DNA from 2 places in the Metabacillus hrfriensis genome. Region 1 is predicted to be linked to the other one. Evidence: riboswitches for the same ligand, from Rfam matches in the RefSeq annotation. Region 1 holds a riboswitch; the other holds the start of a gene.
What was found. Region 1 has a riboswitch for S-adenosylmethionine ahead of QLQ22_RS22125 (methionine ABC transporter ATP-binding protein). Riboswitches for the same ligand answer to the same signal wherever they lie in the genome.
Positions count from the first base shown of each region.

Region 2: it holds a riboswitch for S-adenosylmethionine, as region 1 does, so the genes downstream of both, QLQ22_RS05765 (bifunctional homocysteine S-methyltransferase/methylenetetrahydrofolate reductase) here and QLQ22_RS22125 (methionine ABC transporter ATP-binding protein) in region 1, are expected to answer to the same signal.

Region 1 covers NZ_CP126116.1:4,450,239-4,453,367, forward strand. The annotation lists gene QLQ22_RS22120 (methionine ABC transporter permease) at 1-459, opposite strand, end outside; gene QLQ22_RS22125 (methionine ABC transporter ATP-binding protein) at 449-1,480, opposite strand; SAM riboswitch class I at 1,723-1,830, opposite strand; SAM riboswitch class I at 1,915-2,028, opposite strand; gene QLQ22_RS22130 (DUF4395 domain-containing protein) at 2,105-2,518, opposite strand; SAM riboswitch class I at 2,734-2,841, shown strand; gene QLQ22_RS22135 (alpha/beta hydrolase) at 2,915-3,129, shown strand, end outside.
Region 2 covers NZ_CP126116.1:1,175,085-1,178,213, forward strand. The annotation lists gene QLQ22_RS05765 (bifunctional homocysteine S-methyltransferase/methylenetetrahydrofolate reductase) at 1-1,609, opposite strand, end outside; SAM riboswitch class I at 1,686-1,817, opposite strand; gene QLQ22_RS05770 (YajQ family cyclic di-GMP-binding protein) at 2,002-2,493, opposite strand.

The sequences.
Region 1 (3,129 bases):
CGTTGCGATTGTAAGACTTAATACAAGTGAGCTTAATGCTTCTGGAACGATGAATTTAAAGATGATTTGCGTTGGTGTTGCTCCCATAGCTTCTGCTGCCTCTATGACTCCCGGGTCCACTTCTAATAATGAGTTCTCAATCAATCTCGCAATATATGGACCTGCATAAAAGACAAGCGGCACTACAGCAGCGGCAGTCCCAATTGATGTTCCTACAATTAATCTGGTTAGCGGAACAATCGCAACCATTAATATAATGAAGGGTACAGAACGGAAGATATTGACGACACCGTTCAAGATATTAAAAATAATGGCATTTTCCCATAGGTGCCCTTTTCTTGTAATGACCAGCAGCACACCAAGCGGCAGTCCGATCAAGGTTGAGAAAAGCAATGAAAAACCGGTCATTGCAAGTGTTTCGATCAGTGCATCAATAATTTGCTGTGAATTAACTAGCATGTACTTCCACCTCTTTAACTGTGACATTTTCCTGATTCATTACTAATAACGCCCGTTTAATTTCGCTTTTTGCTCCCTGCAGCTCGACAATCAAATGTCCAAACGGGATGCCCTGAAGCTCTGTGATGTTTCCAAATAAAACATTGATATCAAGATCAAACCGTTTAGCAATCTGAGAAAGCAGCGGCTGGCCCGAAGATTTGCCGACAAAGTTAATTTTGAAAATCTGTCCCTGTGCATTCTCCTCCTGCACTAATTTCAGCACAGACTCAGGGATGGAATCATTCAGAACAGAACTGACAAAGTTCGAAGCTGTTTTTGTTTGAGGATTTGAGAATACATCAAATACTGAGCCTGACTCGATAATTTTTCCGCCCTCAATTACTGCAACCCTATCGCAAACCTCCCTGATAACTGACATCTCATGGGTGATCATTAAAATTGTAATGTTGTATTCCTGATTGATTTTTTTCAAAAGCTTCAGAATGGACCCGGTTGTTTGAGGATCAAGTGCAGATGTTGCTTCATCACACAATAGAATGGAGGGCTGTGTAGCCAGTGCTCTTGCAATGCCGACACGCTGTTTTTGACCCCCTGACAGCTGGTCTGGATATTGATTTGCTTTGTCCTCTAACCCTACAAACGACAATAATTCTGTTACTCTTTGTTTGATTTCTTTTTGAGAGGCTTTTGCAAGAAGGAGCGGCATCGCAACATTGGCGAAGACCGTTTTGGAATTCAGCAGATTGAAATGCTGGAAGACCATGCCGATTTTGCGTTTTACTTGTCTTACTTCCTTTTGGGATAGTGCCGTTAAATCGAGATTATCAACAATGATTTTTCCCGAGCTTGGACGCTCTAACAAATTCACTGTGCGGATCAGTGTGCTTTTACCGGCTCCGCTGAATCCGATCACACCGCAAATCTCCCCCTGCTTCACATGAAGATCAATGCCGTTAAGGGCTCTCACTTCATTTCCGCCGCTGTTATAAACCTTTGTGACACCTTCAAATTGAATCATATGTATTCCTCCCGTGATATTGATTTGAAAAGCGCAAGCGCCCGTTTAGCTCCGACAGACAGATAAGAATCTGACAGAAAAGTCCGGGTTTGACTTTTTTGGCGGATTTGTTCTGGCCGAGGAGTTGGGCAATGGAGCTAGACATCAATGCGCAAATTTTTATACTTTCTTATCTCTAAATAAAAAACCCTCTTCTATCCGACAAGAAGAGGGCATGAATTCATAAAGAATCACTAGGTCTCTTCTTATCTCCCAGGCTTTTTGCCTGCTGGAATTGGCACAGTACTTTTTTATAAAAGTCCGCTGCCGAAGCATCATCAGGCCAGTCCCTCCGCTTCTCTGGATAAGAAATCTATTTAATTTGCTGAAAAACAAAAAACCTCTTCCTGAAAGCCAAGAAGAGGGTAAGATCAAAGGTAAAAGACCGTTCACTCTTCTTATCTCTCAAGCGAAATCACGCTTGTTGGAGTTGGCACAGTTCTCAGGAAAGTCTGAGTCTGCTGCCGAGGTTTCAAAGGGCCAAATCCCTCCACCTCTCGTGATAAGAAGTTTCATATTTTCGATGTGAGTCCTACTTTACGCTGGTATTTTCAAAAAGTCAACACTTTTTTCATAAAAATATGACTACTTTGAAAGCCTGCGGTATCGGTATTGCTGCCACTGAAAACGAATAAAGCAGCCAACACAAAAGCCTAATATGGCAACAAATGCAGCTAGCGCGACCATTGCGGTAAAGATATAAGCCAGAGTCATCCAGTTCATCATATAACCAAGAAAACCAAGACTAAGACAGATGACTGCAATCATCTGATTGAACTGCTGCTGTTCGAAATCCTCGGGAATGTATTCCGAAGGCTTTTTTCTTAAAAAGAGCTTTGCCGTCTTCATAATAGGGTTAAATTTAAAAAGAAGCCCCATTAATCCTGGAATAAGAGGTATAAGAAGAAACCAGCCGGATCCTGAAACCCAAGCGGCTGCGACAGATAACACAATAAACCATTGATTCGTTAATACAAGAGGTTTAGGAATCGTATTCACTTAAATCCCACCTATCTGATTGGAATATTAGTATTCTACTCCTGTTTTTGTCATTTGTGAAGATAGAAACCTCAGGGGATTTCCCCCCCTTAAAAGCGTGTGAATGGGGTACTCAAATCGCTGATTCTCTGCTTTCATAACCTCAAAGTTTATTGACAGTTAGAAGGCGGCCGTGATAAGATCATTAAAACCAACTAAACCAATCAGAATTAAATAAATTATCAAGAGTGAACGAGAGATCTGGCTCCGCGACTTCACAGCAACCGCCGGCAAACGGAAAGGTGCTCCCACCAGCAAAGCTGCTGTGCTTTGGTTGATAGAGAAAAACCCTCTCTTTATAGCCAATGAAAGAGAGGGTTTTTCTTTTATGATTTGTATGAATTGGAGGAATCACAAATGACTGAAACGATTTACTCTGTATTGCCCGGTGCTGAAAGCTTTTTTTATAAAGGAAATGAGATTGGCATTCTGCTTTGCCATGGATTTGTTGGAACACCTCAAAGTGTTGGAGAACTGGGAAAACTGCTTGCTGATAAAGGCTTCACCGTTCTTGCCCCGCGATTAAAAGGCCACGGGACAGATGCTCGCGAGCTTGAAGCCTGCTGTTATCT
Region 2 (3,129 bases), 1.8 Mb from region 1:
CGTTATGGATAAATTCTGCATTGCGGCTGCTTGTGAGCGGCATAATGCCGATATAAATCGGAACGGTTAAGTGCTTCGTTTCCTCATAAACATCAATCAGCTGTTTTTCTGAGTAAATTGGCTGTGAAATGAAATAATCTGCACCGCAGGCAATTTTCTTCTCCAGTCTTTTTACCGCTTTATCTAGATATTTAACATTGGGATTAAACGCAGCGGCAACTGAAAAATTGGTTTTTTCCCCAAGAGGTTTTCCTGAATAAGAAAGACCATCGTTAAATTGTTTAATTAAGCTGATCAAATCAAATGATGAAAGATCATAAACGGAAGTAGCTCCCGGAAAATCCCCGATTTTTGATGGATCGCCCGTAATCGCCAGCACATCCGTAAGTCCCAGCGTATGAAGACCCATTAAATGAGATTGAAGGCCAATTAAGTTGCGGTCGCGGCATGTAATATGAATTAAGGACCTGAGTCCAAGTGTTTGCTGAACGATGGACCCTACAGCCACATTGCTTATTCTCGGTGATGCAAGTGAGTTGTCTGCAAGTGTTAAGGCATCGATTCCAGCAGCTTGCAGTGCTTTTGCACCTTTTATAAATTTGTCCAGCCCAAGCTTTTTAGGAGGATCGAGTTCTACAATCAGAGAGCGCTTTTTATTGACTATTTCCGGCAGGGGAGGGTACTTTCTTTCCGCTGCAGACGTGACAGAAATCTCTTTCTTTCTTATTTTAACTTTCTTTTCTGTAACTGGAGGGAGTCCTTTAAGCGCTGCTGCCATTGCTTCGATGTGGATTGGGGTTGTGCCGCAGCAGCCTCCAATCAGTCTTGCTCCCTGATTTCTGAAGGCTAGAGCGCTTTCTGCAAAATATTTTTCTCCAGAGCCATAGACAAGTCTTCCTTCTTCAAGAGTAGGCAAGCTGCTGTTGGGATAAACAGATAAGAACGCTCTTTCCGGGAGCGGAATTTCTTCAAGTGATGAAAGCATATGGTAAGGACCAAGTCTGCAATTCAGACCGACAACGTCAGCACCAAGGGCCTCAAGCTGAGAAAGGCCTTCTTGCAGGGGTGTTCCATCCTGCAAGACTCCAATTTCGTGAAGGGAGATGTTTGTAATAATCGGGATATTCGTTTCTTTTCTGGCGATCTCTAATACGGTTTTAATTTCTTCAAGATCATAATAGGTTTCAAGCAGCAGACCGCTTACCTCTTCACTGAGCATAAGGTAAAGCTGTTCTCTGAAATTTCGTTTAATGTCCTCAAGGGAATAGGCATTTTTCTTGAAAGCACGGATGCCGCCTATTGTTCCAAGAACATAGGTGTTATTGCCGGCTGCTGCTTTTTTAGCAATCTGAACGGCAGTACGGTTAATTGCTCTCACTTCATCTTCAAGTCCATATCTTGATAGTTTAATATAGTTTGCACCGTAAGTATTTGTCTGAATGACATCTGCACCGGCTGCAATATACGCCTTATGAACATTTAATATTTCATCAGGCTTCGATAAATTCAATTCTTCAAAACACCTGTCAACTCCGTGTGAGTAAAGCAATGTTCCCATTGCTCCGTCGCCAATCAGGATCTTCTTCTGTAAATCGTTTAAAAGTGTCAAACTCCAAACCTCCTTAGTGCAATAAAAAAACAAAAAAAGCCTTCCAAGAAGAAGACTTTTGAACGTTCAGGACTTCTTCTTATCGTTCGATGGATGCATCGCTGGAATTAGCACCTTGGATTGAAATCTCTGATGAAGACAGATGATTTCATTATGCCAGGTTGCTGAAGCTTCAAAGGGCCAGTCCCTCAGCTTCTCTAGATAAGAATGGTGAAATATGAAATTTTAGAAAAAGATATTATATCTAATTTACATGTTTTTTCGGATAGATTCAATACAAAAATAAAACTTTTCTGAATAGACGGGGAATTTGTTGAGGGGAAATCGAAGCAGATACTTGCAGAACAACGAAAAAAACACTCAGCAGAGGATAGCCCGAGTGTTTGTTCACTTTATCTGAAATTAATGAATTGAACATCTATCGGCAGGTCGGCTCCGCGAACGGCTGCGATCACCTGCTGAAGGTCGTCCTTATTTTTGCCGGTCACACGGACCTGATCGTCCTGAACCTGAGTTTTTACTTTTAATCCGGAATTTTTAATAATGGCATTAATCTTTTTTGCATTATCCTTATCAATACCCTGAATGAGCTTAGCGCGCTGGCGAATCGTTCCGCCCGATGCACCTTCGATTTTTCCGTAATCAATATTTCGTGTCGCTACATTGCGCTTTATCAATTTAGAAATAAAAACATCCTTTAACTGATCCATTTTAAACTCATCATCTGAAACTAAAACAATCTCTTCTTTTTCAAGAGAAATGCTGCTTTTGCTCCCTTTAAAATCATAGCGGGTGCCAATTTCCTTCATTGTCATCGTAATTGCATTCGTCACCTCAGGCATATCCACCTTTGAAACAATATCAAAAGAACTGTCCTTCGCCATAAGAATCCTCCCAAAAGTTTATATTATCTATAGATTATAGTAGAATGAACAGGGGATAACAACTAACGAAGTGCGGAATCGCCCGTTTAGCTCCGACAGACAGATAAGAATTCCGCCGAAAAGTCCGGGTTTGACTTTTTGGGGGAATTTGTTCTGGCCGAGGAGCTGGGCGATGGAGCCGGACAATACGAAGTGCGGAATCGCCCGTTTAGCTCCGACAGACAGATAAGGATCTGCCAGAAAAGGCGCTTTTTGCCTTTACTGGCGGATCCGTTCTGGCCGAGGAGCTGGGCGATGGAGCCGGACAAGACGAAGTACAAAACGTAAAAGTTGGAGTAGTCTGCAGCAATGAGGATGAAGTCCGGGTTTGACTTTTTGGGGGAATTTGTTCTGGCCGAGGAGCTGGGCGATGGAGCCGGACAATACGAAGTGCGGAATCGCCTGTTTAGCTCCGACAGACAGATAAGGATCTGCCAGAAAAGGCGCTTTTTGCCTTTACTGGCGGATCCGTTCTGGCCGAGGAGTTAGGCGATGGAGCCGGACAATACGAAGTACAAAACGTAAAAGTTGGAGTAGTCTGCAGCAATTAAGCACCCGATTAGCCCAGACGATTAGCCGTTAAGGTGCACATTCATA